3 regions of the Variovorax sp. YR750 genome follow, and region 3 is predicted to be linked to each of the others. Evidence: predicted binding sites of a transcription regulator. Region 3 holds the regulator's gene; each other region holds the start of a gene.
The links. Region 3 encodes sigma-54, which starts transcription at its own class of promoters, with help from an activator protein. Its sites were predicted from a motif close to TGGCANGNAANCTGCTTT; they were not measured.

Region 1: a site for sigma-54 is predicted at 5,004-5,021, ahead of BMY35_RS05265 (pilin). Genes of this name have one in related genera too.
Region 2: a site for sigma-54 is predicted at 3,550-3,567, ahead of BMY35_RS24215 (nitrate regulatory protein). Genes of this name have one in related genera too.

The regions. Positions count from the first base shown of each region.
Region 1 covers NZ_FOBJ01000002.1:361,359-371,765, reverse strand. Annotated here, with positions in the region: gene BMY35_RS05285 (pilus assembly protein) at 1-1,913, shown strand, start outside; partial or broken gene BMY35_RS05280 (IS3 family transposase) at 2,017-3,166, opposite strand; gene BMY35_RS05270 (pilin) at 3,767-4,318, opposite strand; gene BMY35_RS05265 (pilin) at 4,381-4,944, opposite strand; gene BMY35_RS05260 (3',5'-cyclic-nucleotide phosphodiesterase) at 5,152-5,955, opposite strand; gene BMY35_RS05255 (CHASE2 domain-containing protein) at 5,986-8,244, opposite strand; gene BMY35_RS05250 (FHA domain-containing protein) at 8,296-8,955, opposite strand; gene BMY35_RS05245 (Stp1/IreP family PP2C-type Ser/Thr phosphatase) at 9,022-9,831, opposite strand; gene BMY35_RS05240 (TerC family protein) at 9,863-10,407, opposite strand, start outside.
Region 2 covers NZ_FOBJ01000012.1:204,395-214,801, reverse strand. Annotated here, with positions in the region: gene BMY35_RS24235 (branched-chain amino acid ABC transporter substrate-binding protein) at 1-1,036, opposite strand, end outside; gene BMY35_RS24230 (Hsp20/alpha crystallin family protein) at 1,161-1,532, shown strand; gene BMY35_RS24225 (alpha/beta hydrolase-fold protein) at 1,722-2,480, shown strand; gene tsaD (tRNA (adenosine(37)-N6)-threonylcarbamoyltransferase complex transferase subunit TsaD) at 2,416-3,477, opposite strand; gene BMY35_RS24215 (nitrate regulatory protein) at 3,593-4,858, shown strand; gene BMY35_RS24210 (CmpA/NrtA family ABC transporter substrate-binding protein) at 5,218-6,462, shown strand; gene ntrB (nitrate ABC transporter permease) at 6,473-7,402, shown strand; gene BMY35_RS24200 (ABC transporter ATP-binding protein) at 7,399-8,208, shown strand; gene BMY35_RS24195 (ANTAR domain-containing response regulator) at 8,358-9,635, opposite strand; gene BMY35_RS24190 (MFS transporter) at 9,905-10,407, shown strand, end outside.
Region 3 covers NZ_FOBJ01000011.1:141,195-151,601, reverse strand. Annotated here, with positions in the region: gene BMY35_RS22530 (YceI family protein) at 1-184, shown strand, start outside; gene BMY35_RS22525 (hypothetical protein) at 195-563, shown strand; gene BMY35_RS22520 (LysE family translocator) at 611-1,261, shown strand; gene BMY35_RS22515 (phospholipase D family protein) at 1,275-2,876, opposite strand; gene rpoN (RNA polymerase factor sigma-54) at 2,890-4,500, opposite strand; gene lptB (LPS export ABC transporter ATP-binding protein) at 4,522-5,316, opposite strand; gene lptA (lipopolysaccharide transport periplasmic protein LptA) at 5,313-6,032, opposite strand; gene BMY35_RS22495 (thiol:disulfide interchange protein DsbA/DsbL) at 6,165-6,812, opposite strand; gene BMY35_RS22490 (SPOR domain-containing protein) at 6,969-7,739, opposite strand; gene argS (arginine--tRNA ligase) at 7,751-9,436, opposite strand; gene BMY35_RS22480 (hypothetical protein) at 9,568-9,912, shown strand; gene BMY35_RS22475 (spermidine synthase) at 10,011-10,407, opposite strand, start outside.

The DNA.
Region 1 (10,407 bases), on a different contig from region 3:
CTTCGGTGGCTGTCAGCAACCCGAACGTCAAGTCGGGCGACAACACGGCCTTTGCATCCAGCTTCAACTCAGGCTCCTGGTATGGAGACCTCCAGGCCTTCTCGATCGACCTGACCACTGGCCTGCTGCAGGACACACCGCTGTGGTCGGCCCAGGCATTGCTGGACAAACAGGCGACCAGTTCGCGCTACATCGCCAGCTTCAATGGCAGCAGCGGCGTGCCTTTTACGAAAACCGGCCTTTCGGCAACTCAACTATCGCGACTGAATTCACCGAGCAGCCCTCCCGGGCCGAGCGACAGTACGGCCGTGATTGCGTATCTGCGCGGCGACCGTACGGGTGAAGGCAACGGCAGCAACAGCGCGCAGCCGTATCGGACACGAACCCACGTGTTGGGTGACATCGTGAACTCAGAGCCAATATACGTGCCAGCGCCACGTTCCAGCTATACCGACTCGGGTTACTCTGCCTTCAAGGGAGGGGCCGCGGCCAACCGGGCAAAGATCGTGTACCAGGGCGCCAACGACGGCATGCTTCACGCCTTCGACGCAGGTACGGGCAGCGAGTTGTGGGCCTATGTACCTGGCCGCCTCTTCGACACCAATCTTTCCACCAGCTACACCTCAACCAGCGCCCTAGTGGGTCTGACGCAGCAGTCTCTATTCCAGCATCGCTTCTACGTGGACGGTACACCTATCGCGACCGACGTGGATCTCAGCAATACTGTCGCCCACCAGCCCACGCCGCCGGCGGCCAACTGGGCCACGGTTTTGACGGGAGGGTTGGCCAAGGGCGGTCGAGGCTACTACGCTTTGAATGTGACCGATCCCACCGCAACCTCTGATGCCACTGTGGCCAGCAAGGTGATGTGGGAATTTCCCAATGCCAGCACCGCAGCCGCTGTGGCGAAGAACATCGGCTACACCTACGGTTCACCGCTCAATGTGAAGACCAAGGCGGCTGGCTGGGTGACGCTGGTTACTTCGGGCTACAACAATGGATCTGACACCGGCGGCGATGGCGCAGGCCATCTCTTCGTGCTCGATACAGCGACAGGCAACCTGATCAAGGACTTGAGCACGGGTGTCGGCACGAGTTCTGCTCCTAGCGGGCTGGCAAAGATCAGCGCCTTCCTCGTGAACCCCGGCGTGGACGATACAGCCGACTACGTCTACGGCGGCGACCTGCTTGGCAACGTATGGCGCTTCGATCTGTCGGATGCTTCGACTGCCAACTGGAACGTGAAGCGGCTGGCGACGTTGGTCGACAGCAGCGGCAACCCTCAACCGGTCACGGGCACGCCTGAGCTGGGCGTGGTGAAGAACAAGCGCATGGTCTTTGTCGGCACGGGCCAATACCTTGGTGCCTCCGATATTCCCGGCACGGGCGCCAATGCCAATGCCTCACAGGCGCAATCGTTCTACGGCTTGCTGGACGACCAATCCTCGAACCCCACGATCACTCCGTTGCGCACGCAACTCGTGCAGCAAACGGCCACGATGTCAGGGACAAACATCAATGTGACCAGCAATCCGCTGGATCTCACGGCCAAGAAGGGCTGGGTGCTGAACTTCGCGACGACTCCGGTTGGTGAACGGGCCTACACCAGTCCTGTGCTGTTCCAAGGCGTTCTTGCCTTTACCACAAACATCCCTTCCAGCGACCCCTGCTCGCCAGGCGGAAGTTCGAATCTCTATTTTCTGAACTACGCCAACGGCGGGTCCATACCGAATCTGAGCAGTCGTTATATTGGCAATGTGCTGGCGAGCCGGGTGCAGCCTGAGGGACTGCCGAATGGTGCGATAAAGATCCTCGTGCGCACGTCGGATGGGAAGACCAAGGTCTATGACGTGGCGGTGCCGTCTTCGACTACACCTACTCGGATCATGTGGAGAGAGGTCATCACGAATTGAGATTAAGTAGGGACTTAGCTCTGTATCCAGTTCTTTTCCGCCTAGAAGCAAAGACTGCTCCTCTATCGACATCGCCGCTGGCTAGTGAATCGCCCCGGCTTCCCTAGACACTCTTGAGCCGTTGGAAATGGCGTCGCTCGAACTCTACGGGCGACAAGTCGCCAGCGGTGTTGTGGCGACGCCTGGGGTTATAGAACATCTCGATGTAGTTGAAGACATCGGCCCTGGCCTCATCGCGCGTCGAATAGATCTTTCGGCGAATGCGCTCTCGCTTGAGCAATTGGAAGAAGCTCTCTGCGACTGCGTTGTCATGGCAGTTGCCGCGCCGGCTCATGCTGCTCACCAGGTTTGATCGCGCAGGAAACCTTGCCAGTCATGGCTGGTGAACTGGCTGCCTTGGTCGGAATGCAGGGTGACCGTCGCTTTGGGTTGGCGCCGCCACAAAGCCATCAACAAAGCATTGAGGGCCAATTCGGTATCGATGCGGTGCCCCATGGACCAGCCGATGACATGGCGCGAGGACAAGTCGATCACCACGCTCAGGTACAGCCAGCCCTCGTGGGTACGGATGTAGGTGATGTCCGTGACCCAGGACTGGTTGGGCTCGCTGACGATGAAGCGTCGCTGCAGGTGATTGGGGGCGACTACGGCAGGCTTGCCACCACGACTCCCAGGCCGTCGGCGGTAGCCCGTCTGGGAGCGCAGCCCCTCGAGTTTGAGCAGACGAGCCACGCGATGCTTGCCGCATGTCTCGCCCAGATCGCGCATGTCCATGGTCAGCTTGCGGTAGCCATAGACGCCGCCACTCTCCAGCCAGGCGTGCTTGAGAAGGCCCAGCAGACGTTGATCGTCCTTGCCACGAAAACTCATCGGCTCGACCTTCCAGGCGTAGTAGCCGCTGGGGTGAACGGCCATGACCTTGCACAGCCTGCGAACGCTGTGCTCGCCTTCATGGCGCTCGATGAATGCGTACTTCACCCGGACTGCTTGGCAAAGTACGCTGCGGCCTTTTTTAGGATGTCGCGCTCCTCGGTCACACGCTTGAGCTCGGCCTTCAGCCGCCGCAGTTCGTCTGTCTGCGACACCTGCGCCTGCCGATCACCGGCGGGCACGCGCTGGGCCTTGATCCATTGATAAAGACTGTGCTGACTCACGCCCAGCCGGGCCGACACATCGGCCACCTTGTGGCCGCGCTCGGTGATCTGCTTGACTGCTTCGGCCTTGAATTCTTCGGGATATCTCTGCTTACTCATGGCACCTCCTATTGGGCCTCAGGTTTGAGGCTCAGAGGTGTCTAGAAAACCCGGGGCGATTCATACCAAGAAGCTCGAGCGCATCGCGGAGTGACGGGCGATTGCGCCACGAGCGATTGACGTGCTCATACACATGGCACGTGTTGGAGTTCGCTCAAGCCGGCTTCGTGCAAATGCCCGCCATTGAGCGGAAGAACTCGGCCGTGACCTTCCTGTCGACCCACCACGCCGCACCGAGCACCGAGCACCGAGCACCGAGCACCGAGCACCGAGCACCGAGCACCGAGCACCGAGCACCGAGCACCGAGCACCGAGCACCGAGCACCGAGCACCGAGCAAATTTTCGTATCAGCCCTAAACCAATGGCAAGGCCTAGCACTCCATCCAGACTGGCTTGCTAGAGTGAACCGATGACTGCGACTGAACCGGCAGCCTCAAGCGCATCGCCTAGCTACCTGCCTTCCTGAGCCACTACAACGTCCGAAGGTCTTTTTCGGCGTTAGGCTAAAGGCCCCCAACCTCCCATCTCGGTGGGAATAGCCTACTGCAACTCAGCATCTAGGGAAGCTCAAGGCAACTCATTTAGAAGCAAGGTCAACACTATCGGCAAATAGGTGGTGCGTACTCCGCACTCAAAGTCCCGGGGGTTGCCGCGAGGCCACGGCTAGCTGCGAATGCCTGTTGATTGGAAGCACATGCCCAATCCAGCGACCCAGTTGCACCGGCAGCGAGCGCTGCCGCAAGTTGACTAGCGCTCCCGCCAAAGCGCACGAAAGGGTTCAATCGCAAGATGTTCGCGTTTGGCTCAAGGCCTACAGCGGAAGCGTTGTACGTAACAGCAATTTCGCCCGACTCCGACATTTGGACGCTGGACACAAATTTGGATGCGTTACCGACGCCCTGGTTTCGGGCATTCCACTCTACAACCATTGATGACAACTGCGAAGGCGTTGCAACATCGGTCGCTAGCACTGCCTTTGCGCCCTGAACCAGATTAAGACCTTCAATAACGCGCGCCCGGATTATGTAATCACGATACATCGGCAAGGCAACAGCAGCCAAGATGCCAACAACAGCAATCACAATCATCAACTCAATCAAGGTGAACCCAATAATGCGACTTTTGCCCGCTCCCAAGGCAATTGTTTTCATTTTGGTCCTCAAATGAAAAGGACCGCTCGATGGCGGTCCTAAGAGTTGCTTGTGAAAACTAATTAACGGCAGGCAGAGGGAGCGTACTTGGCGAGCAGGGTGCCGGCCGTGATACCCGTCATGCCAGCATTAGTTGCCGTCGTTTGGGTAACAGAGGCGCAACCCCAGTCAACCACACCACTGGTCCCAGCAGTCTGTGCTGCAGCAAGCGTCGACGCGGTACCACCAGCAGCACGAACATAAGGAGCGAGAACAAGCGTGGTTTCACCGGTTTTCAGGCCGACAGCGGCGGGAATGAAGGTGACGGTGATTTCACCCGAAGCTGCCATTTGAACAGACGAGACATATTTGCTGTTGATACCAGTGCCATTGGTCCCACCGTTTTGCGCATTCCAAGTAGCTACGGTAGTAGCAAGATCATTTGCGGAAGTAGCTCCATCAGTAGCAACTGCTTGCTTGGCGCTTTCAGCCAAATTCAAGCCTTCAGTGATTCTTGCGCGAACGGTGTAGTCTTGGTATGCAGGCAGTGCAACTGCGGCCAAGATACCGACGATCGCCACAACGATCATCAATTCGATAAGGGTGAAACCCTTTTGCACGGAACGTGCGATGGAACGACGGTTCATTAACTAACTCCAGGTAGGTTGGTTGTTACGCCCGGGAACCTGCCCGGAGCGAAGTACCTTCCGCAGCATCTGTGCCACCCGTCCCCAAGGCCTCCCACCGACCGAACACGTCACCTCTACCCACTTTGGCGTTACACGATGTGACAGAATCCGCCTGAATACGCTACACACGGTGACAAATTTGTCATGCCAATGCGTCACCGGCTGTCAGAAGGTCAGGATGCCATCCGCTTTCAGCCAGCGGATGTCCCGCTGCGCCAGCCCCGCCACCTGCTCCTCCACCAGCCCCTCGATCTGGCTCATGATCTCGTCGGTTTCGGCTGGCTTGGTGTGCGTGATGTAGATCGGGTAGTGCTTGTCCGGCCCGATGTGCGCTAGCTCCTGGGCCAGCACGGCGGGCGACAGGTGCAGGCTGCGCTCGGCCAGCGCCTGCTCGCGGCTGCTGAATGCCGTTTCGATCACCAGCATCGCCACGTCGAGTTCGTTCACCCGCTCCCAGAAGGGCGCATTTCGCTCGGTGTCCCCGCTGAACACCCAGTGGGCGCCACCCTCGGCGCTCCGCACGGCGAATCCGCAGGCCGGCACGGTGTGGAACGCGGGCAGCACTTCGACCACCTTGGGCTCGCGGCTGCCCAGCTGCAGCCGTTGTCCGACCGCGATGTCGTGGAAGCTCACGAACGGCGCCTCGAGGCTGGGAATGCTCTCGAAATCCGGCCAGATGACGTTGTTGAAGACGTGCGTGCGCAGCGCATCGATGGTGGCGCTCAGCGCGTGTACGCGCAGCGGCTGCGTGCGGCGGCCGCCTATAGCGTCGAGCATCAGGGGGAGTGCGGCGATGTGATCGAGATGGCTGTGCGTGAGCACCACGTCGTCGATGCAGACCATTTCATCGAGCGTGAGGTCTCCGACACCTGTGCCCGCATCGACGAGCAGATCCGTGTCGACCAGAAACGAGGTGGTGCGGCAGTCTTTGGCGATGGCGCCCGAGCAACCCAGCACACGAACCTGCATTGTGAAAGACCCCTTTGTATGTGTCTGTCGTCATTTGGTCTCGAACCGGGTCGCGCCATCCCAGTTCGGGTCTTGCGGTCGCAACGCCATCGAGGCTAAACGCTGGGCGTAGAGCTGGTAAAGGACTTTTTTCGCATCCGCGGCGAGCAGGGGCGCGAGCAAGTTTCGGCCCATGGCCCAGTCCTGGCGGCGGTACGCGGCGAGCACTTCGCTCCAGCGTTCGAGCAGTTGCTGAGCCTGCTCCATCGCTTCGGGCGTGCGCGCGGCAAGGGGCGTAAAAACGGCAACGGCTTGTGCCTTTCCCTTGACGCGCACGCTGTCGAGTTCCTGCCAGATGAAGTCGTGCGCGAGTTCGCGCGTCGCGCCGCTGGCGACCACTTCCACGCCGTAGTGTCCGCTCAGCCCCTCGAGGCGGGACGCGAGGTTGACCGCGTCGCCGACCACGGTGTAGCTGCGGCGTGCCGCCGATCCCATGTCGCCCACGCTCATCACGCCGCTGTTGATGCCGATGCCCACGCTGATCTCGGGCCGGCCGCTGGCGCGATGGATACGGTTTATGTCGCGCACGGCATCGGCCATGTCGAGCGCGGCGCGCACGGCGAGCGTGGCGTGGTCGGGCGTGTCGATGGGCGCGCCCCAGAAGGCCATGACGCAGTCGCCCATGTACTTGTCGACGGTGCCGCGGTGCGCGCTGATGACGTTGGTGAGCCGGCTGAAGACGGTGTTGAGAAAGGCCTGCAGCTCGGCCGGCGCCATCTGCTCCGACAGGCGGGTGAAGTCGCGCATGTCGCAGAACATCACGGTCATCGGCTTGCTCTCGGCGCGCATGCTGTAGCGGTCGGGGTGCGCCATCATCTCGTTGACGAGCTGGGGCGGCACATAGGTGCCGAAGAGCCGCACCAGCCCGCGCCGCGCACGCGATTCGACGAAGTAGCCCCAGCTCATGTTGAGTGCGAAGGCAAGCGCCGTCATGGCCAGCGCGGAAGCCAGCGGCATCACGAGGCTGAAGCCCACGTACAGCCAGGCGTTGAGGCCGATCAGCGCGACGATCACGCCCGCGGCCAGCAGCACGGCGCGCGGCGCCGACAGCAGCGAGAGCCCGAAGGCCAGCAGGAGCCCCGCGACGACGACCAGCAGCACTTCGTAGCCGGGCGCGTAGTCGGGCACGCTGAGCAGACGCTGGTCGAGCAGCGCGGAGACGATGTTGGCGTGCACCTCCACGCCGGGGAACGCCGCCTCGACCGGCGTGGCACGCAGATCCTGCAAGCCTGGTGCCGTGGCGCCCACGAGCACGATCCTGCCCTTGAGCTCGCCGGGGCCGAGCCGCCCCTCGAGCACATCGGAGGCGGGCACATAGCGGAACGATCCGCCATCCGAGCCGCCGGGGCCGCGAAATGGCACCTGCATGCTGCCCGTGCCGTCGACCGGAATGCGAAGCCGCCCCACCCGCAGCGACTCGAGCTGCGGCATGGCGCCCGCGCCCGACGCGAAGGCCGGCTGCACGGGCGGGGAGCCATTCGCCAGTCGATAGACCGCGAGCCCCAGCGACTCGTAGTACCCCGGCTGCGCCTTGTCGCCGTCGTAGCGGGCAATGAGCGGCACACTGCGGATGACGCCATCGGCATTCGCGCCGACGAGCGTGTTCAGGAAGCCCGCCACCGGCGCGGCCTTCGCGAGCTCCGGCAGGCTGGCGCCGAAGCCGTTCCACCCCGTGGCGTAGGTACCACCCGGCGGGAAAGCGCCTTCCGTCAGCAGCGGCGCCGCGGGCAGCTGCCCCTTGGCGCTCGGCGTCCCGGTTCGCGTGAAGTAGTAGCCCAGCGCCACGCGTTGGCCGCCCAGCGCCGCGGCGAGCGTGGCGTCGTGATCGAGGGAAGGGGCGAGCCGCTCGACCTCGGCGGCCAGGCCCTGCACGCCGTTCAGCGGGCCGCTCGCGATCTGCCTCAGCCTTTCCAAGCCCGAACTGCGGTCCGGCTCGAGGAACATGACGTCGAAGCCGAGCACGGCCGCCTGCTGGCGTGTCATCAGCTCGGTGGTCAGGCGGGCGATCTTGTCGCGCGGCCAGGGCCACTGGCCCTGGCGCGCCAGGCTGGCGTCGTCGACATCGACGATCACCACGCGCGCGTCGGGCGTGCCCGGCATGGTGGCGCGCAGGCGGACGTCGTAGATCAGCTGGTCAAGGCGTTCGAGGGCGGTGAGCCGCCAGGCGCCGGTGGCGTGCGCCAGCGCCAGAAGCACCGGCAGCAGGGTGATCGCGATGCGCGGCCAGTGCCGCCGCAGCTCTTCTCTCACGGCGCCGGGTCCGTGCGGGCGTGACCGCGGCAAGCCAAGGGAAAAGGCGGCTCAGATGCGCACGAACTGCATGCGCGTGGCGCCGCCCAGCTCGAGCACGTCGCGCTCCTGCAGCGCGACGGCCTCGGTGCCCAGCTGCAGCCCGTTGAGCGTGACGCTGCCTTCGACGCCCGCCGCCACGTAGCCCTGGCGCCGGCGCGTGACCACCGCCACAGCCACGCCCGGCTTGCCGATGGTGGTGACGACCTTCTGCAGTCCGACGTCCTGCCCCTCGTTGGCGCCGGACAGCACACGCAGCACCGGGATGCCGAGCTCGACCAGCGCGCCCGATTCGGTGGGTGCCGACGACAGCGGCATGGCGCCCGACGTGTATTCGCCCGAGGTGGCGCGAACCGAACCGGCGCCGATGGCCGGGTCAAGGTTGCTGCGCGCGCGGAAGTGGATTCGGCAGCCCCCCACCTCGATGACATCGTTGTCCTTGAGCGCCTGCCGCTGGATGGCGAGCGCATTGACGTAGGTGCCGTTGGTGCTGTTGAGATCTTCAATTTCGACTTCGCCACCGCTCATGTGCAGCACGGCGTGCTCGCCGCTGACCGCCAGATTGTCGATCACGATGTCGTTGTAGGCACGGCGTCCCAGCGTCGTGCGTTCCTTGGCGAGCGCCACTTGCCCGATGACAACGCCATCGACCGAAATGATCATCTTCGGCATTGCCGACTCCCCGAATCCAAAGCTTGAAAGACGGCAGGCACGCCGGAAAGCCGCCCCCGGAGCCTGTTACCTGCCCGTGCGGGGCGTTTCCGCAACGCTCGCGCTGGCCAGGACAACGGAGATGTTGTCCCGTCCGCCATTGTCATTGGCAATTGCAACCAAAAGTGATGCTTTTTTCTGAAGCCCGACATCGTGTCCTAGAAGCGTGAAAAGCTGCTCATCCGAAACCATCTCGCTGAGCCCGTCGGAGCAAAGCATATAGAGATCGCCCGGTCTTGCGCTGTGTTCGTGCATTTCCAGCAAGACTTGGGCCTCCACGCCGACGGCGCGCGTCACGAGGTTGCGGGTGGGCGAATTCAGGGCTTCCTCGGCGGTGATGGCGCCGGCGTCGAGCTGCTGCTGGCGCAGCGAGTGGTCGCGGGTGAGGAGCTCCAGCTTGTTGTTGCGCACGCGGTAGCAGCGCGAGTCGCCGATGTGGCCGACCACCACGCGCTGCGGCCGGAAAGCCGCCAGCACCAGGGTCGTTCCCATGCCCTGGAGCTCGGGATTGGTCGTGCCGGCCTGCAGGATCGAGCTGTTGGCCTCGTCCGTGGCCGCCTGCAGCGCCCGCCGGACCACGCGGGACGGCGCCTGCATGCCTGCCTGGGCGAACCAGCGGCCGAAGCTCGCGTGCAGCAGCGAGACGGCCATGGCGCTCGCCACCTCGCCGCCCTTGTAGCCGCCCATGCCGTCGGCCAGCAGGGCCAGCCCGAGGGCTGGATCCACGTGAACGGCGTCTTCGTTATGGGAGCGCGTCCGACCGACGTCGGTCAGGAAGGCGAATTCCCAGGTCAGCGGAGGGCGGGTGGAGAAAAGGGAGACGCCGACACTCGCCATGGTCTGTCAGCGCCGATCTCTCTCGAACTGCTCAGTGCGCAGCGGCTTGCGCGCGCCGCTGCATCAGGCGGCCGGCGGCCACGACGAACAGGGCACCGGCGGCGGCAGCCGCGTAGTGCAACCAGGGGTTGGCCACCAGCGTTTCGCGCAGTACGGTGTCCTGCACGATGGTTTCGCCGCCGACCCAGCCGATCAGCGCGGCGCCCAGCATCACGATGATCGGGAAACGTTCCATGAGCTTGATCATGAGCGTGCTGCCGAAAATCACCAAGGGAATACTTATCGCCAGGCCGAGAATCAGCAGGACCATGCTGCCTTGTGCGGCGGCCGCAACGGCAATCACGTTGTCCAGGCTCATCACCAGGTCGGCCAGCAGGATGGTGCGCACGGCCACCATCATGCTGCCGTACTCCTTGGATTCACCGTCGCCCTCGTCTTCCTCGCCGAGCAGCTGAAGGCCGATCCACAGCAGCAGCAGGCCGCCGATGATCTGCAGGTAAGGCAGGGCGAGCAGCTTGGCCGCCACCACCGTCAGCACGATCCGCAGCACCACGGCCGCGCCCGAGCCGAAAAGCA
Region 2 (10,407 bases), on a different contig from region 3:
CGCGCTCGACGGCCTGCACGAGCGCCTCGATCATCAGCTGCAGCCGCATGTGCACGTAGTCGTCGGATGGCTTCGGAAAGCGCGCCCGGAAGGCGCGATAGAAGGCCTCGGACTGTGCCGTCTGCACGTTGGGCAGCCAGTCGGCCACCGCGACCACACGCCCGATGCCCGCGTCGCCGATGGCCGCCGGCGCGCCCAGTGCATTGCCGTAGAAGGTGTAGAAGCTGCCGTTGAAGCCCGCTTCGCGCGCTGCCTTCACCAGCAGCGTGAGGTCGTTGCCCCAGTTGCCCGTGACCACCGCCTGCGCGCCGCTGGCGATGATCTTCGTTGCATAGGGCGCGAAGTCCTTCACCTTGCCCATGGGGTGCAGCTCGTCGCCGACGATCTCCACGTCGGGCCGCTGCGCGCCGAGCTGCCGGCGCGCCTCGCGCAGCACGGCCTGGCCGAAGCTGTAGTCCTGCCCGATCAGGTAGACGCGCTTGAGCGTTGCGTCGTCCTTCACCACGTCCATCAGCGCGGCCATGCGCATGTCGGCGTGCGCGTCGAAGCGGAAGTGCCAGAAGCTGCAGCGCTCGTTCGTGAGCGAGGGATCGACCGCCGCGTAGTTCAGGAAGATCGCGCGCCGCGAAGGATCACGCTCATTGTTCTTGTCGATGGCGTCGATCAGCGCAGCAGCCGTGGCCGACGAATTGCCCTGCAGCACGATGCGTGCGCCGTCGTCCAGCGCGGCGCGCAGCGCGGAAAGCGCTTCCTCGTTCTGTCCCTTGCTGTCGTAGCGGTCGAGCTGCAACGGGCGCGCACCTCCGGGAACACCGGACAGCTTGACCCCGCCGCGCGCATTCACGCGCTCCACCGCCCACAGCAGGTTGCGAAACACCGCCTCTCCGGTGTTGGCGAAGGGCCCGCTCATGCTTTCGATGAGAGCCAGGCGAATGGGCGCGGGAGGCGTCTGCGCAAGCGCTGCGAAGGGCCTCGCGCATAGCGCCAGCGCCGCGAATTTCAAGGCCTCGCGACGCAAATTAAAGGGGGGACTCATTGTCTTGAAACGCGTGCCGCTGCGCCTAGATGAGGTCTCAAGCGGCACTCACGATTGAACGGCCGCGCAGTGTAAGGGACACACATTCCTTGTCCCCATTGTGTTGATTCAGGAGTTCTTCATCATGTTTTTCGCCCCTACCCTTCGCACCGCCCGCTTCGCTCCCCGCGCGTATGACCGCTCGTTCGAACGCTTCGTGAACGAAGCCTTCGCAGGCGCCCGCCGCTCGCCCCTGGTGGAGCAGGACGACAAGAGCTGGACCCTCTCGCTCGACGTTCCGGGCTTCGCGCGCGAAGACCTCGCGATCAGCATCGAAGGCGCCGTCCTGCGCATCGAAAGCAAGGCAGAAGCCAAGCGCCAGTTCAAGGCCGCCTACGAACTGCCGCAGGACATCGACGTGGCCGCCAGCGAAGCGAAGCTCGAGAACGGCGTGCTCACGCTGAAGCTCGGCAAGCTGGTGCCGGTGAGCCAGGCCATGCAGTTGCAAATCAACTAATTCGGCCTATGCCCACAAGAGGAAAATGTTAGTAAGGCCCGCTTTTTGACTTTAAACGAGCACCTTATTCACAATAGCGCTGGATAACGTCACATGATGTGACGTTTTCTTAGAACTTTCTTCTTCGTGGGCGTCTTGTAAACGCACTGAACTAGCTACGGTGCGGTTCGGGTGCCCCCAAAAGGCACCATGAAAACGCATCTTCAGCCCGCCAATCCCAACGAACAATCCGACACGCTCCTGGTGTTCCTGCCCGGGGCGTACCTGAAGCCCGACGAGTTCGAGCGCGAGGGCTTCATCGACGCGGTGCGCGAGCGCCATCTGGCGGCCGACGCCCTGCTGGTCGACGCGGACGTTTCCTACTACTACGAACAGACCCTGAGCGACCGCCTGCACACCGAGGTCATCGAGCCGCAGCGCGCCAAGGGCTACAAGTCGATCTGGCTCGTGGGCATTTCCATCGGCGGCTTCGGCGCGCTGATCCACGAACTGGCGCGGCCGGGCTCGGTCGACGGCATCGTGGCGCTCGCGCCCTACCTCGGACGCCGGGTGCTCGGCGCGGAGATCAAGAAGGCCGGCGGCCTACGCGCCTGGCAGGCTCCCACCGGGCCGCAGCCCGACGAAGAGCCCGACCGCAAGCTCTGGCCCTTCTTCCAGCAATACCTGGAAGCCAAGCCGTCGAAGAACCTTCCGCCGCTGTATCTCGGGTTCGGGCTCGAGGACCGCTTCGCCAGCAACCACAAGCTGCTGGCCGACGCCCTGCCGCCGGGGCGCGTCTTCACGACCGAAGGCGGCCACGACTGGCCGCAATGGCGCCAGCTATGGCGCAATGTGCTGGACGTGCTGCCGCTGCCGGCCGCCGGCAGGTCGCCGAAGCAAACGATTACGCAGTCTCAGGTAACGCCGCCTCGGGCTCGGACAGCGACGCCATGGGCCATCGCGGCCTGACGTCGAAGGCATAGCGCTCGCTCGCCTGCGACAGCCCCGACTGCAGCCGCATCGCGGCGGCCATGGCGATCATGGCGCCGTTGTCGGTGCACAGGTGCAGCTCGGGGTAGTGCACCCGCACCTTGCGCTTGGCGCAGGCCGCATTCAGCTGCTCGCGCAGGCTCCTGTTGGCCCCCACCCCACCGGCCACCACCAGCCGCTTGAGGCCGGTCTGGTCGAGCGCGGCAAGCGATTTCTTCAGCAGCACCTCGACGATGGCCGCCTGCGTGGACGCCGCCAGGTCCGCCTTGCGAGCCTCGAGTTCGTCGCCCAGCTTCTTGGCCTGGGTGAGCACCGCCGTCTTCAGACCGGCGAAAGAAAAGTCGAGATCGCCGCTGTGCAGCAGCGGGCGCGGCAGCTTGAAGGCCGCGGCATCGCCGCCCTCCGCCAGCTTCGCGAGCCACGGCCCGCCGGGGTACGGCAGCCCCATCAGCTTGGCGCTCTTGTCGAAGGCCTCGCCGGCCGCGTCGTCGATGGTCTCGCCGAGCAGTTCGTAGCGGCCCACTCCGTCCACGCGCATCAGCTGCGTGTGGCCGCCCGACACCAGCAGCGCGACGAACGGAAACTCCGGCGGATCGGCGCTCAGGAACGGCGACAGCAGGTGCCCTTCGAGGTGATGCACACCCAGCACCGGCTTGCCCAGCGCCACGCCCAGCGCACAGGCCACGCCGGCCCCCACCAGCAGTGCACCCGCGAGCCCCGGCCCGCGCGTGTAGGCCACCACGTCGATCTCGTCCAGCGAGCGGCCGGCTTCGGCCATGACCGTCTCGGTCAGCGGCAGCACACGGCGGATGTGGTCGCGGCTGGCCAGTTCGGGCACCACGCCGCCGTAGGCCTGGTGCATGGCGATCTGGCTGTGCAGCGCGTGCGAGCACAGCACCGGCAGCGCGCTGCCTTGCGACTCGACCAGCGCCACGCCGGTCTCGTCGCAGGATGATTCGATTCCCAACAAGAGCATGGCGCCGAGTGTAGGCGCGGGCCCCCGCCCGGCGCCCGCGAAGGGGCAAGCGGCGGCGATTGGTGCCTCGCGAGGCACGGATGTTGCAGTGACGGTGCAGAGCCTGCGCCCCACCATGAAATCCGGACTGAGTTTCCTCATCGCCGCCCGTCGCTGCGAAATCGACGAGCTGGACCGGCTCGCGCGCACCAGCGAGCTGGTGGGCCTGATCGGCCGGCTGGTCCACGCGCTGCAGCGCGAGCGCGGCATGTCGAACATGTTCCTCACCTCGCGCGGCGTCCGCTTCGCCGAGCAGCGCGGCCCGCAGATCGCCGAATGCGTCGTGCTCGAGCAGGAGGTCCGCGCCTGCTTCGACCAGCTCGAGGCCGACAACTACCACCGCGGCTCCGACGCCGGCAACAACGCGCGCCTGTTCAGCCGCATCGCCTGGGTGCTGCCGGGCCTGGACGCCCTGCCCGCCCTGCGCCGGCGCATCGACGCGCTCGAACTCAAGCCGGCCCAGTCCACCGCCGCCTTCGCCAAGCTCGTCGCCGGCCTGCTCTCGGTGGTGTTCGAGGCGGCCGACGGCGCCACCGACCCCGAGATCTCGCGCCTGCTGGTCGCAATGTTCAACTTCATGCAGGGCAAGGAGTTCGCCGGCCAGGAGCGCGCATTCGGCTCCGCCGCGCTCGCTCTGGGCCGCAGCGACGAGGCGCAGCGCCTGCAGTGGCTGCACCTGATCGAGTCGCAGGAGCGCTGCTTCCAGGTGTTCACCGATTTCTCGGGCGAAGAGGTGCTCGCGCTCTGGCGCGACAGCCAGCCCGACACCGAAGTGGCCGAGCTGGAGCGCATCCGCCGGCGAGGCGCAGTGTCCGCACCGGCCGACGTGCCGCTGAGCCAGGCCTGGTTCGACTGCTGCACCCGCCGCATCGATGCCATGAAGATCGTGGAGGAACGCCTGGCCGGCGACCTGCGCGCGCTGTGCGAGCACAAGACCGCGCAGGCCCGCAGCGAGCTTCGCGAGTACCGGCAGCTGCTGGACTCGCTGGCGCCCCAGGCCGGCGCCCTCTTCTTCGACGACGCCGATGCCCAGGCCGCCGCGCCGGCCCAGTTCGGCCGCCACCTGGAGCGCTCGGTGCTCGACATGGTCCGGGAGCAGTCGCGGCGCCTGCAGGCCATGAGCGACGAGCTCGAGACCGTGCGCGCCTCGCTCAACGAACGCAAGATCGTCGAACGCGCCAAGGGCCTGCTGATGGCGCATCGCCGCCTCAGCGAGGAAGACGCCCACAAGATGCTGCGCCAGACCGCCATGAACCAGAAGCGGCGGCTGGTCGACGTGGCCGAGTCGATGCTCGCGATGGCCGACTACCTGCCCATGCTCGACCGCGCACCGCCGCGTTGAAGCGAGCGGCTCCGGCGTTCAACTTGGTGCACTGCACAACAACCGTGCCACCGCCCTGCGCCACCCCGGCCGCCCCTTCACCCGCGACGCCCTGCGACTTCGTGCGATATCCAGCTACTTTCTTGATAGCAGCCGGCGAATCTCGAAGCTGGCACACCGCTTGCAAGCAATAAGTTCGTAGGCCCTCGATGGGTCTCCAGGCAGGCGGCACCCAACGGCGGGTGCTTCCCACCGAACCGGACAAAGGCGTCCCCATCCCGCAAGGGCTCGTTTTCGAGCAGCCCCTGCGCGGTGCGGACGCCTTTTCGTTTTTGTCTCGCCCTGTTTGTTTTGTTTGTCTTCAACCGGAGCCCCGCCCCATGACCGACCTGCTCAAAACCCGCCTCAGCCGACGCCGCGTACTGCAAGCCGCGGCCATCGGCGCCGCCGGCATCGACCCCGCCCTGCGCGCGGCCGTCTGGGCCCAGGGCTCCGACAAGCCCGAGAAGGAAGAAGTGAAGATCGGCTTCATCCCGCTGACCGACTGCGCCAGCGTGGTGATGGCATCGGTGCTTGGCATCGACAAGAAGTACGGCGTGAAGATCGTGCCCAGCAAGGAAGCCAGCTGGGCCGGCGTGCGCGACAAGCTGGCCAACGGCGAGCTGGATTTCGCCCACGTCCTCTACGGCCTGGTCTACGGCATGCACCTGGGCCTGAGCGGCCCGAAGAAGGACATGGCCGTGCTCATGACCCTCAACAACAACGGCCAGGCCATCACGCTGTCGAAGAAGCTCGCCGACAAGGGCGCGGTCGATGCCGCATCGCTCGCCAAGCTCATCGCCAGCGAGAAGCGCGAATACACCTTCGCGCAGACCTTCCCCACCGGCACGCACGCCATGTGGCTCTACTACTGGCTCGCATCGGCCGGCATCGACCCGTTCAAGGACGTGAAGAACATCACCGTGCCGCCTCCGCAGATGGTGGCCAACATGCGCGTGGGCAACATGGACGGCTACTGCGTGGGCGAGCCCTGGGGCCAGCGCGCCATCATGGACGGCATCGGCATCACCGCCATCACCACGCAGGACATCTGGAAGGACCACCCCGAGAAGGTGCTCGGCACCACCGGCGAGTTCGCGAAGAAATATCCCAACACGGCACGCGCAGTGACCGCCGCGATCCTCGAGGCCGGCAAGTGGATCGACACCGGCCTGCAGAACAAGAACAAGATGGCCGAGACCATCGCCGACAAGAGCTACGTCAACACCAGCGTGGACGCCATCAACCAGCGCATCCTGGGCCGCTACACCAACGGCCTGGGCAAGAGCTGGGACGACCCCAACCACATGAAGTTCTACAACGGCGGCGCCGTGACCTTCCCGTACCTCTCGGACGGCATGTGGTTCCTCACGCAGCACAAGCGCTGGGGCCTGCTGAAGGAGCACCCCGACTACCTGAAGGTGGCCACCGAGATCAACCGCATCGACATCTACAAGCAGGCCGCCGCCGCCACGCAGACGCCGGTGCCCAAGGAAACGATGCGCAGCAGCAAGCTCTTCGACGGCTCCGTCTGGGACGGCAAGGACCCGAAGAAGTACGCCGATTCCTTCAAGCTCCATGCATAGGGAGAACACCATGGTCAGCGCAGTCTTCCACTCGCCGCTCGATGTGGCCGCCGCCCAGTCGGCGCCCTCCGCCCCGCCCAAGCCGGCCGCCTCCAAGGTGGCGGCTCCGCAGCCGGTGCCGGCCCCCGCACCCGAGCCGCGCACCCGCGCACCGCTCGATCTGCGCGCCTTCTGGATGCGCGTGCTGCCGCCGCTCGCGGGCTTTGGCCTGCTGCTCTTGATCTGGGAGGTGGTGGCCATGAAGAGCACCACCGGCTTCCCCACGCCCGCGGCCACCTGGCAGCAGGCGGTGACGGTGTTCAGCGACCCGTTCTACAGCAAGGGCCCCAACGACCAGGGCGTGGGCTGGAACGTGCTCTCCTCGCTGCAGCGCGTGGCGATGGGCTTCGGCCTGGCGGCGCTGGTCGGCATTCCGGCCGGCTTCGCCATCGGGCGCTTCGAGTTCCTCTCGCGCATGTTCAACCCGCTGATCAGCCTGCTGCGCCCGGTGTCGCCGCTGGCCTGGCTGCCCATCGGCCTGCTGGTGTTCAAGGGCGCCAACCCGGCGGCCATCTGGACCATCTTCATCTGCTCGATCTGGCCGATGGTCATCAACACCGCCGTGGGCGTGCAGCGCGTGCCCACCGACTACATGAACGTGGCCAAGGTGCTGAACCTCAGCGAATGGAAGATCCTCACCAAGATCCTCTTCCCCGCCGTGCTGCCCTACATGCTGACCGGCGTGCGGCTGGCCGTGGGCACCGCCTGGCTGGTGATCGTGGCGGCCGAGATGCTCACCGGCGGCGTCGGCATCGGCTTCTGGGTGTGGGACGAGTGGAACAACCTCAACGTCGCCAACATCATCATCGCGATCTTCGTGATCGGCATCGTGGGGTTGGTGCTGGAGTTCGCGCTCATCAAGCTGGCAACGGCGTTCACGTTCGAAGAGGTGAAGTCATGACCGACGACAGCAAGTACATCGAGATCCACGGCGTCGAGCAGGCTTTCAAGACGCCCAAGGGCCGCTTCGTCGCGCTGCGCGACGTGAACCTGAACGTGGCCAAGGGCGAGTTCATCACGCTCATCGGCCACTCGGGCTGCGGCAAGTCGACGCTGCTGAACCTGATCGCCGGGCTCACCACGCCCACGCAGGGTTCGCTGCTGTGCGCCAACAAAGAGATCAAGGGCCCCGGCCCCGAGCGCGCGGTGGTGTTCCAGAACCACTCGCTGCTGCCCTGGCTGACCTGCTTCGAGAACGTGTACCTCGCGGTCGAGCGCGTGTTCGCGGCCAGCGAGAGCAAGGCCCAGCTTCGTGCACGCACCGACGCGGCACTGGCGCTGGTGGGCCTCACGCCCGCCGCGCAGAAGCGCCCCGGCGAAATCTCCGGCGGCATGAAGCAGCGCGTGGGCATCGCACGGGCGCTTTCGATGGAGCCCAAGGTGCTGCTGCTGGACGAGCCCTTCGGCGCGCTCGACGCCCTCACCCGCGCCAAGCTGCAGGACGAGCTGCTCGCCATCGTGCAGAAGACGCACAGCACCGTCGTCATGGTCACTCACGACGTGGACGAGGCCGTGCTGCTGAGCGATCGCATCGTGATGCTCACCAACGGCCCGGCCGCCACCATCGGCGAAGTGCTCGCGGTGGATATCCCGCGCCCGCGCAACCGCGTCGAGCTGGCGGAAGACCCGGTCTACGTGCATGCGCGCAAGGCGGTGATCGACTTCCTCTACACGCGCCAGGCGCACGTGGAGAAGGTCGCGGCCTGACAGATCGACGCGGCGTCCAGGCGCATCGAGCCATGATCGCCTTCCGGCGAACACCGCGGAACCGGCTTTGCCGGGCCGCAGGTGTTGCCCCCTGCAAGGGGGTTGGCGTAGCGACACGAAGTGCGCGAAGCCCTGGGGGTGTGCCAGGTTCAGGACATGATCACTTGCAGGCTGTGCTCGTACGACGCCGTGAGGCGTTCGAAGGTGTCGAGCAGCGCCTCGCTGGAACGCACCAGCGTGGCGCGTCCGTCGGCGCTGTCGAGCGCCTGCACGCCGCCGACCAGCCTCAGCCATTCGTCGCGCGCGCTCGCCAGCGCGGCGCGGATCTCGGCGGTGCTCAGCGGGGCGCGCTCCAGCTCGAGCAAGGCCGCTTCGAACTCGGCCATGGTCGGCACCAGCCGCGCGCTGGTGGCTTCTTCCTTCAGCGCGGCGGCCAGCAATGCGTCTTTCGCAAGCCGCTGCGCGCGCATGCGTTGCCGCCCGCAGATGTTGACGATGCGCAGCGCACGCCGCGCGCCCGAGGTTTCGAGCGCCTCGGTCAGGGCCTCGGCCGCAGCCAGCAGCACTTCGGCGCGACGGTCGATGTCGGCCAGCCCTGTCGCTGTCGGCTTCGCCGTGAGGGCATCCGCCAATCCGCTCCACGCGGCCTGCGCCTGCGCAAGCGCCTCGATACCGGCCGCACCGAGCCCGAGGGCCGCGAGATGATCCAGGTTCTGCTGCACCCGCTCGGACGACTGCGTGCGCAGCACCCGCGCCCGCTGCGCGTCGATGCCGCCCAGCAGCTGTGCCGCCAGGCGCACCAGCCGCTGCGAGAGCATGCGCAGCTGCCCGGCGCGGTTGATCGCGTCCGCCCACTGCGCCGCCTCGATGACCGAGCGCGACACCTCGCCGAGCCGCAGGTTGGCGTGCATCGCCGCGCCGCGCAGCAGGCCGAAGGCCTCGTCCTCGCCGATGCCGCGCGCGGACATCAGCAGGCCCTTGGCGCGGTCGACCCACTTGCGTTCGTCCATGCGGGTGCGCAGGTTCTCCAGTTCGGTGCGCAGGGCGGCCTCGCGCTGCCATCGGGCCTGGGCGCGCGCGGTCAATGCGGCGACCGAATCCGCGTCGACGGTGTCGATCTGCATCCAGGCGTGCACGCCGAGTCCGACCAGTTCCTCGTGCCCTGTGCCGCTCAAGGCCGCGCTGGCAAGGCTCAGCGCGCACGGCGGCTGGCCGGACCACGTGCGCAAGGCATCGAGCAGCTCAGGCGTAACCAGCGGCAACCAGATCAGCGCCTGCCCGGGAGCCAGCGCCTCGACCTGCCGGGCGAAGCCGGCGCAGTCCGCAAGGCCGAGCACATCGAGTCCGGCACCCGAAAGCGCCTGCGCAAGCGCCTCGGGCAGCACCAAGCCGGCAGGTTGATCGGGCAGGACAACGAGAAGCGACATCTTTATGGGAAAGCGGTGTGGGAACGCACCGCGAGCATAGGCCACGCCAACGCGAACTCGCAGGCACGCCTCTTGCATGAAACAGGGCGCGGTGTAACGAAGCACCGCTTTGGTGAAGAGGCTGCAGGCTCCTGCATCCGGCCCGGCAACGCACATGCCGCGCGCACCTCCACGTCGACAGCGTCCGCTGCCGGCACCCCGCTCCCAACCCCGTCCGTCGACACGGCCTCTCCAGGGCCGCGCCGCGGCTTTTTGCATCTTTGAACGCCATGTCAGGTTTCAGGAATTTCTTGCAGTCAGGCCACAGTCCGACACTGTTCGCGGCCTTCCTGTACTTCTCGTTCTCCTGCTGCATCTGGGTGCTGAACGGCGCCATGGCGCCCTTCATCGGCGAGACCTTCAGCCTCTCGCCCGCGCAGAAGGGGCTGATGCTGTCGGTGCCGATCATCGCGGGCGCGCTCATGCGCTTTCCGCTGGGCATCCTCTCGCAGTACATCGGGCGCAAGAAGGCCACGCTGGTCGAGATGGCGCTGATCGCGGTGGCGATGCTCTTCGGCTTCTTCTTCGTGAAGAGCTTCAACGACCTGCTCGCCATGGGCGTGCTGCTGGGCATCGCGGGCGCGAGCTTCGGCGTGGCGCTGTCGCTGGGCTCGGGCTGGTTCCCGCCGCAGCACAAGGGCCTGGCCATGGGCCTGGTGGGCGCGGGCAACGTGGGCACGGCCGTGTCGGTGCTAGTGGCGCCGCCGCTGGCCAACTGGCTGGGCTGGCAGGC
Region 3 (10,407 bases):
TGTGACGCTGAAGGCCGTGCGCTTCAACTGCTACCTGAGCCCGCTCATCAACCGCCAGGTGTGCGGCGGCGACTTCGAGACCACCGTGGAGCGCAGCGACTGGGGCATCACCTGGGGGCTGAACTTCGGCTTCGAGAACAAGGTGAGGCTGCTGGTGCAGGTCGAAGCGGTCAACGTGCAATAACAACGGGCTCATGTTCATCCGGTTCGTGGTTGGAGGCGACGAGGAAGATCACCGGCAGCTCAGCGGGCTCGTCACCGAGACCCGCATCCTGCGAGACAAGGGCGAATTCACGGCCGCGGAAGAAGAACGGCTCGAAGCGATCTATGCATGGTTCAACGCGAATCTGCCCTGCCCTCCGTTTTCGAGCGCCGGCTGGTCGAGGAACGCCGTGGCCTGGTTCAAGGACGGCGCCACCGAGTCGATCCAGCAGATGCGCAGCCTCGCAGCACTTCTGATCCAGCATGACACCGCTGTCCGGATGCTTCGCTCGCGCAATCCCGGCAAGGTGCTCTACGAGGACCCGTTCCAGATCGTCGTCGAGGAATGGAAGAACCTGTGATGCAGCGAACCGGGCGAACTGCGCCCGGCGACAACCAAGGAACCTGAATGATGGACACCACCCTCGCGCTTCTCGGCATCGCCGGCGCCATGACCGTGGGCGCGATGAGCCCCGGCCCCAGCTTCGTGATGGTGGCGCGCACCGCCATGACTTCGCGCGCCGACGGCCTCGCGGCGGCGCTGGGCATGGGCGCCGGCGGGCTGGTCTTCGCGATCGCGGCGCTGGCAGGGCTGCAGGCGGCGTTTCTCGCGGTGCCGGCGCTGTACCTGGCGATCAAGGGGCTGGGCGGCGCTTATCTCGTCTACCTCGGCTTTCGCATCTGGCGTGGCGCGCGGCAGCCGCTGGCCGTGGCGCAGGAGGCCGTCGATTCCTCGCAGCGCCCGCAGGGTCGCGGCAAGCGCACCTTCCTGCTGGGCCTGGCCACGCAGGTGAGCAACCCGAAGACGGCGGTGGTCTACGCGAGCATCTTCGCGGCCTTCCTGCCGCGCGAGGTGCCGCTGGTGCTGGCGCTGGCCGTGCCGGCAGTCATCTTCTGCATCGAGACGGGCTGGTATTCGATCGTCGCGCTGGCGCTGTCCTCTGCGGCGCCGCGCTCGGCCTACCTGCGCTACAAGGTCTGGATCGACCGCGCGGCAGGCGGCGTGATGGGCCTGCTGGGCCTTCGGCTCGTGTGGTCGGCCGTGCGCGGCGGCCACTGAGCGGCGTCGAGGCTCAGAGCAGGCTCTCCGGCGTCAGCGGCGCCAGGATCTCGAGCATGGTCCGGTCCCAGAAGCCGGAGTCGGGCTCCTCGGTCAGCACGGTGAGCTTGCCGGCGTCGTCGCTGACCCATTCGATGCGCGACTCGTTGCTGCTCTCGGCGAAGCGCAGCCTGTAGGCGCCCTGCTGCTTGAGCACGTCGATGAGCTTGAGCGCCTGCTGCGCCATCTCGGGGCTGCGGATGAAGAGGCCGATCTCGGTGTTGTGCGTTTCTGAGCGCGGGTCGAAATTCATCGAGCCGACGAAAAGAATGCGCCGGTCGATCACCGCCGACTTGGCGTGCAGCCTGCCCACCGAGGTGCCGAAGAGCCCCAGCCGCACGCTGCGCCGGGTGCGGTTGGTGCTCAGCTCGTAGAGGTCGGCGCCCAGCTTGAGCATGTCGGGGCGGTAGCGGCGGTAGGCGGTGTGCACCAGCGGCTCGTCGGTGGCGGCCAGCGAGTTGGTGACCACGCTGATCTTCACGTTGCGGCCGCGGATCTCGCGCATCACCTCCAGCCCCGAGGGGCCCGGGATCAGGTAGGGCGAGACGATGGTCACGTCCGAGCGGGCGCGGCGCATCTGCTCGACCACGTTGTAGCGCACGCTGTCCACGTCGAGCAGCGGCACGCCGCCGTAGGAAGCGGTCTTGCCGATCACGCGCTCGGGCGAATCGGCGTATGCCTCGGCGGTGGTCCAGATCAGGCCGAGCTTGCCGGCGTCCAGGTCTTCCGCCATCGGGCTGTAGCCGAGCAGGTCGTTGGGCGCGGGCCTCGGAGGCGGCGGCGTGGTGTCGGGGCCGGTGGCGAGCTCGAAGCGTTGCTGCAGCTCCTCGCGCGACAGGCCGGTGCTCGCCACCGACTGGATCGGCCGCACGTAGACGCTGTTCCAGTACTGGTCGAAGAGACTGCCCAGGCGCGGGATGAGCGCGCCTGTGACGAAGGTATCGAGGTCGATGAAGTTCTCGCCCGCGGTGCGCCTGAAGTACTGGTTGCCGATGTTGCGCCCGCCCGCCACCGCCATCGCGCCGTCGGCGATGAACAGCTTGTTGTGCATGCGCCGGTTGACGCGGCTGAAGTCGAAGAGCGAGGCGGTGAAGCGCTTCAGCAGGCTGCCGCGCCCGGCCGGGAACGGGTTGAACAGCCGCAGCTCCACATTGGGCGTGGCGGCGAGGCCCAGCAGCAGCTCGTCTTCGCCGGAGGTGTAGAGGTCGTCCATCAGCAGCCGCACGCGCACGCCGCGCAGGGCGGCGTCGCGCAGGGTGCGCAGCAGGTAGCGGCCGGTCTCGTCGTTCTCGATCTGGTAGTACTGCACGTCGAGCGTGCGCTGCGCGCGGCGGGCCAGCTGGATGCGGGTGTCGAAGGCGAAATCGCCGCCGGGCATCAGGCGGAAGCCGCTCAGGTCGGGGTCGGGCTGGGAAGCCAGCGCGATCTTGCCGAGGGCGGTGTCGGCCGAGACGGTCATGGCCCTGGTGGGCGTGCGCGGCGCCTCGTCGGGCAGCGTGGCGCAGCCTGCGAACAGCAGCACCGCCACCATGGCGAAGACCCAATGCCCACAGCGCGACATCAGGCCCCGGCTCATCGGCGGTGTCTTTCTACAGGGCTTTGCGCAGGTTGGCGGGAGCGATGCGAAGCGCCTCGCGGTACTTGGCGACGGTGCGGCGCGCGCACTCGATGCCCTGTTCCTTCAGCATCTCGGAGATCTGGCTGTCCGACAGCGGCTTCTTCACGCTCTCGGAGCCGACGAACTGCTTGATGAGCGCGCGCACCGCGGTGCTCGACGCATTGCCGCCGGTCTCGGTGCCCAGCGCCGAGCCGAAGAAGTACTTGAGCTCGACCGTGCCGAAGGGCGTGGCCATGTACTTGGCGGTGGTCACGCGCGAGATGGTCGACTCGTGCAGGCCCAGCTCGTCGGCGATCTCGCGCAGCACCAGCGGGCGCATGGCCAGCTCGCCGTGCACGAAGTAGCTCTTCTGCCGCTCGACGATGGCGTTGCTCACGCGCAGGATGGTGTCGAAGCGCTGCTGGATGTTCTTGATGAACCAGCGCGCCTCCTGCAGCCGCTGCGACAGCGCCTGGCTGCCCTCGCCCTTGTGCGACTTGAGCGCGCCGGCGTAGATGTCGTGCACGCGCAGGCGCGGCATCACCTCGGGGTTGAGCATGACGCGGAACTTCACGTTCGTGCCGCGCCCGGTCTTGGTGACGATCACGTCGGGAATGATGATGTTGCGCTCGACGTCGACGAAGCTGCGGCCCGGCTTGGGCTCCAGCCGCGCGATGATCTGCAGCGCCGAGCGCACCAGGTCCTCGTTGCTGCGGGTGAGCGTGGCCAGGCGCTTGAAGTCGCGGCGCGCGAGCAGCTCCATCGGCTGCTTGCAGATGGCGATGGCGGTCTTGCGGACCTGCTCCTCTTCCTCGGTCTCGTCCTCGCTGGCCATGGCGCGCAGCTGGATGCTCAGGCATTCGCCGAGGTCGCGCGCGCCGACGCCGGCGGGCTCCAGGCTCTGCAGCAGGCCGAGCGCCACCTGGAAGTGGTGCACCAGGTCGTCGAACTGGTCGTTGTCGTCGCCGGCCAGGCCCGAGGCCAGGGCGGGCAGCGAGTCTTCGAGGTAGCCGTCGTCGTTGAGCGATTCGATCAGGAAGCGCAGCGCGGCGCTGTCGTTCTCGTCGAGGCGCAGGCTCAGCGCCTGGCGATGCAGGAAGGACTGCAGCGACTCCTGGCTGCGCGCGAGCTCGGTGGCGTCGGCGCGCTCGTCGTCGCCCAGGTTGTTCTGGCGCGCGGGCGCGTCGCTGCCCCATTCGCTGTCGTCGGGCGCCATGTCGACGGTGCCGTCGCCTTCCCAGTCGGGCTCGCGCTCGGAGATGTCGGCGGCGGGGCCGTCGGTGTCGGCCGTACTGGTGACGGTTTCGGTGGAAGCAGTGGAGGCGCTGCTGGCGGCCGGCGAAGCGAAGTCGCCCTCGCCGTCCCCGCCTTCACCACCATCACCGCCTTCATCGCGCGGAACCGGGGCATCGGCCGTGTCGAGCCCGAATTCCTCGCGCGCCGCTTCTTCCGCGGTGCGCTCGAGGAACGGGTTCTCGTCGAGCATCTGCTCCACCTCCTGGCTCAGTTCGAGCGTGGAGAGTTGAAGCAGCCTGATCGACTGCTGCAGCTGTGGCGTCAGCGCCAGATGCTGCGAAACGCGAAGGGACAGCCCTTGCTTCATGGTGGAAACCGCCCCCGCGCCTTACATGCGGAAGTGCTCGCCCAGGTACACCCTGCGTACCTCGGCGTTGTCGACGATCTCCGAAGGCGTGCCTTGTGCCAGCACATGCCCGTCGCTGATGATGAAGGCGTGATCGCAGATGCCCAGCGTCTCGCGCACGTTGTGATCGGTGATGAGCACGCCGATGCCGCGCTCCTTCAGGAAGCTGATGATCCGCTGGATCTCGATCACCGCAATCGGGTCGATGCCGGCGAAGGGCTCGTCCAGCAGGATGAAGCGCGGCTGCGTGGCCAGCGCGCGCGCGATCTCGACGCGGCGGCGCTCGCCGCCCGACAGCGCGAGCGCGGGCGAATCGCGCAGGTGGTCGACGCGCAGGTCGGCCAGCAGCTCGGACAGGCGCTCCTCGATGTGCGGCTTCGACAGCGGGGCCATCTTGCCGTTCGCGTCGGGCTCCATCTGCAACTCGAGCACGGCGCGCACGTTCTCCTCGACCGTGAGCTTGCGGAAGATCGAGGCTTCCTGCGGCAGGTAGCTCAGGCCCATGCGGGCGCGGCGGTGGATCGGCATGTGGGCGATGGGCTCGCCGTCGATGGTGATGTCGCCGGCATCGGCGCGCACCAGACCCACGATCATGTAGAACGACGTGGTCTTGCCGGCGCCGTTGGGGCCGAGCAGCCCGACGACTTCGCCCTTCTGTACGTCGAGCGAGACGTCCTTCACGACCGTGCGGCTGCCGTAGCTCTTCTTCAGGCCGCGCGCGACCAGGCGGCTGCCCGGGGCGCCGTTGACGTCCTGCGTTCCTGCGGATTCGATCACTTGCGGGTATCTCCCTGGTCACTGCCGAGCGTGGTGCTCTGGCGCAGGCCCTTGCCGGGTGCCGGGGTGGGCGCCGGCGGCGGCGCCTTCGCGCCGGCGGCCGGGGCCGAGGCGCCGGCCGCAGGGGCTGTGGCGGCCTTGGGGGTCAGGATGGTCCTGACGCGCCCGCCCGGGGCCGAGGCGTTGACGGCGGTATTCGGCGGCACGGTGGAACCGTTGACGGTGTAGGTGTCGTTGCTCTGGTCGTAGACGATCAGCGCGCCCTGGCTCTCGTCGTTCGGCGTGGCGCCCAGCAGCCGGCGCATGGTGGCGTTGCGGATGAACTTGACGTTGTCGGCGCGGCTGTCGTACTCGATCACTTCCGACTCGCCCTCGATCCACTCGTCGGGCGCGTTGCGCTTCTGCTTGTAGTAGGCCCGCTTGCCGGGTGCCGCCGTGACCACGCCGTACTGGTAGCCCTCGGCGTCCTGGCGCACGTCCAGCCGCGCGCCGCGGATGATGATCGTGCCCTTTGTCACCAAAACGTTGCCGGTGAACACGCTGGTCTGCTTCAGGTCGTCGTAGCGCATCGCGTCCGACTCGATGTTCATCGGCTTGGAGCGGTCGGCGGTCTCGGCCAGGGCACCCGAGGCGAAGCCGGCCAGCAACAGCGCGCCGGCAGCCAGCCGGCTGACGCGACGAAGGAAGGGGGTGGTGGGGTAAGAGTGCAATGTCATAGAGGCACGAAACTTGCTCGGCATTGTATGCGTCTGAGTGCTTCTGCCCCGCACGCACAGATGAAAAAGCCCGCCTAGGCGGGCTTGACTTTCGCTCTGGTTTGCTACCAGAAACAGCGTGAATCCAAGGGCTCAGCCCTTCTTTGCTTCGCCGATCAAATAGTTCACGACCTGAAGCACTTTGGTCATGTTGCCGGCGGTCTCGCCGTCCACGTACCAGCGGCCTGCCACGGCCATCGCAGGCACGCCGGCCACCTTGTAGGCGTCGGTCAGCTGCGAGGCGCGCTTGGCCTTGCTGGCCACGCCGAAGGAGGTGAAGGTTTCCTTGAACTTGGCGGCATCCAGGCCGTTGGCGGTGGCCCAGGCAATGATGTTGGCGTCGCCGTTCACGTTCTGGCGCTGGGCGTGGATCGCGTTGAACACCTTCGGCTGGTATTCGTCGACCTTGCCCATGGCTTCGAGCGTGTAGTACAGGCGCTGCTTGGCCTCGACGTCGTTGCCCACGAAGGGAACGGGGATGCGGCGGAAGGCGACTTCCTTCGGCACCGTCTTGATCCAGGCTTCCAGCGACGGCTCGAAGTCGTTGCAGTGCGGGCAGTTGTACGAGAAGAACTCGACCACCTCGATCTTGCCGGCGGGCGCGTCGACCGGCACCCGCTTGTCGAGCACCAGGTACTCGGAGCCGGCCTTGGGCACGCGCGCCTGGGCGTGTGCCGGGTTGGCGGCCAGGGACAGCAGTCCGAGCGAAGTGGCGGCCAGCGAAAAGTCACGACGTTTCATTGAAAGAGCTCTCCAGTTATTACGGCAGACTGAGCCGGCGCGCGGCGGGGAGTTCCCCCGCATCCGGCGCGCCCGAGGCTGTGGATGGTGGCGGCAAACGCCGCGCAGCGAAGCTTAGGGGCTATTCGTGTCGGTTGCCGGCCGGATGGCGTCCGGTCAGCGCTGCACGCGGACCAGCGCCGAATCCATCCCGCCGCCGTCGAGCCGCTCCTTCAGGCGGTCGGCGTCGTCCTTCTTGTTGAAGGGGCCGGCACGCACGCGGTAGACGGTGCGGCCCGCCTGCTCGCGCTCGGTGACCTTGGCTTCGACGCCCATCAGCGACAGCTTGGCCCGCTGCGCCTCGGCGTCCTCGGTGGTGCGGAAGGCGCCGGCCTGCACGAAGTACATGAACGGATCGGGGCCGGAGCTGCTGCCGGCGTTGCTGCCGCTGCTCGGCGCGGCCGACGCGGTGGTCGTGCTGCCGGAGCCGGAAACGCTGCCCGAGCGGGCGCGGGCCAGGTCGCCCAGCGGATCGTTCGACGGCGGCAGGGCGTTGGCCTCGGCCGGCACCGGCGCGGGGCGCGGCTTGGGCGCCACCACCACGGGCACCGGCGGCGCGGTGTTGGGCGAAGCGGTGGCCGGAGCCGCGGCGGTGTTGCCGGTGGCCGGCTCGCCGGTGATGGGGTTGACCGGGCCGGCCGGAGCGGCCGGGGCCGCCGGCTTGGGAGCGCCTGCCTTGCCGGCCAGCGGCGCGTTCGGGTCCCAGTCGCGGTTCTTGCGGGCTTCGGCCTCGTCCTGCTCGGCGCCGCCGCGCTGCGTCTTGGTCACGAACGGGATCGGCACCTTGGTCACGTAGACCGCGATGCCCAGCGCGACGCCCAGGCCGAGCACCAGCCCGATGATCAGGCCGATGACGATGTTGCCGCGTTGACTTCTTGTCTTCTTCATGGTGAGGGAGTTCACATCTTGCTCGGCGCACTGACGCCGAGAATCGCGAGGCCATTGTGCAGCACCTGCGCGGTCGCGGCGACCAGCGCCAGGCGGGCCAGTTTCACCTTTTCGTCGTCGACCAGGATGCGCTCGGCGTCGTAGTAGCTGTGGTAGCTGGCGGCCAGCTCGCGCAGGTAGAAGGTGACATCGTGCGGGGCGAAGTCCTTCGAGGCGGCGGTCAGCATGGCCGGGTACTTGGCCAGCAGCAGCATCAGCGCCTGGGCGACCGGGCTCTCCAGCGGCGACAGGTCGACGTCCTTGAGCGCGGCGGCGTCGCCGCCCCAGCCGGCCAGCACCGAGCAGATGCGCGCGTGGGCGTACTGCACGTAGTAGACCGGGTTGTCGTTGTTCTTCGTCACCGCGAGGTCGACGTCGAAGGTGTACTCGGTATCGGGCTTGCGGCTCAGCAGGAAGAAGCGCACCGCATCGGTGCTGGTCCACTCGATCAGGTCGCGCAGCGTGACGTAGCTGCCGGCGCGCTTGCTGATCTTGACCTCCTCGCCGCCCTTCATCACGCGCACCATGGTGTGCAGCACGTAGTCGGGGTAGCCCTCGGGGATGCCCTCGCCGGCGGCCTGCAGGCCGGCGCGCACGCGGGCGATGGTGCCGTGGTGGTCGGTGCCCTGGATGTTGATGACCTTGTGGAAGCCGCGCTCCCACTTGGCGATGTGATACGCGACGTCGGGCACGAAGTACGTGTACGTGCCGTCCTGCTTCTTCATCACGCGGTCCTTGTCGTCGCCGTAGTCGGTCGACTTCAGCCACAGTGCGCCGTCCTGCTCGTAGGTCTTGCCGGCGGCCACGAGCTTGCGCACCGCATCCTCGACGCGGCCGCTGGTGTAGAGGCTGGACTCCAGGTAGTACTGGTCGAAACGCACGCGGAAGGCCTGCAGGTCCAGGTCCTGCTCGCGGCGCAGGTAGGCCACGGCGAACTCGCGGATGGCGTCGATGTCCTCGATGTCGCCGCTGGCGGTGACTTCGCGGTCTTCCGACTTGACGGTCTTCTTCGCCTTGAAGTCGGCCGCGATGTCGGCGATGTAGTCGCCGTTGTATGCAGGCGCCTTCTCGCCGCTGGGCCATTCGGCGTCCCCGGGCTTGAAGCCGCGCGCGCGCAGTTGCGTGCTGTTGGCCAGCGTCTGGATCTGCACGCCGGCGTCGTTGTAGTAGTACTCGCGCCAGACGCTCTCGCCCTGCGAGGCGCGCAGGTTGCAGATGGCGTCGCCGAGCGCGGCCTGGCGGCCGTGGCCCACATGCAGCGGACCGGTCGGGTTGGCCGAGACGAACTCGACCAGCACCTTCTCGCCGGTGGCCGGCTGTTGGCCGAAAGTATTCCCGGCCGACAGCACCTCGCGCACGATCTGCTGCTTGGCGGCAGTCTTCAGGCGGATGTTGAGGAAGCCGGGCCCGGCGATCTCGATGGCGTCGACCCACTGGGCGAACGCGGGGGTGGCGAGCAGCGCGGCGCTCAGTTCCTCGCCCAGTTCGCGGGGCTTGCGCCCCAGCGGCTTGGCGAGCTGCATCGCTGCCGTGCAGGCGAAATCGCCGTGCGCGGCCATCTTGGGCGACTCGAACGCGGCCTTGGAGCCGGCGCCGGGCGAGAGGGATTCGAGCGTGTTCGCGAGCGCCGCGAGCAGCTCCTGTTTGACCAATAGCATCCGGAAATTTTACCGGGGGCAAACCCGGGCGCTGTTGACGATGGTCATCCGATCGTTGCCTTGGCCCGTTACGATGGTCGGCCCCGAGGCGGGGAACCTGTCACAACTCAACCTAGCGAGGACATATCACCATGAAGAAGCTCCTTTCCCTGGTCGCACTGGGCATCTGCCTTTCCTTCGGCGCAGCCCAGGCTCAAGACAAGGCTCCCGCACCCGCTGCAGCCCCCGCCGCTGCCGCCCCTGCCGCAGCAGCCCCCGCCGCCGGCGCAAGCTGCGAAGCCAAGGCCGTGGACAAGAACGGCAAGGCCCTGGCCGGCGCCGCCAAGGCCAGCTCCATCAAGAAGTGCGAGAAGGAAACCAAGGCCGCGGCCGCTCCCGCCTGCGCCGCCAAGGCCGTGGACAAGAACGGCAAGCCGCTGGCCGGCGCCGCCAAGAACAGCTTCATCAAGAAGTGCGAGAAGGACGCCAAGGCCTGAAGCCATGGCGCGTCGGTGCATCGAAGCACCGGCCTTCGAGAAGAACGAGGCCCGCAGCGTGCGGGTCTTTTCTTTTGGCGTGACCGTGCCGCCGTGCGCTACTTCAGCGCGCCGAGCAGGTTGTTGAAGTCGTCGGTCCAGGGCCGTTGCCCGGGCTGCACTTCGATGGGAATGGCTGCCTGCCCCATCGGATCACGCTTCAGCACCCGCGGATCGCGCGCGACCAGCACCCAGTCGGTGCGGCGCAGCCATTCGGCCTGCTCCGCCTCGTCGTGCACCAGCACCGCATGCAGTCCCCGCGCCTGCGCCACCCTGGCGATCACGGGCGAGAGCGCCAGGAAGCGGTTGGTGACATGAAAGGCGATCACCCCGTCGGGCTTCATGTGCCGCAGGTAGGCGTCCATCGCCTCGGCCGTGAGCAGGTGGACCGGCACCGAGTCTCCTGAAAACGCATCCACCGCGAGCACGTCGAAGCCCTGCACCGGCTCGCGCTCC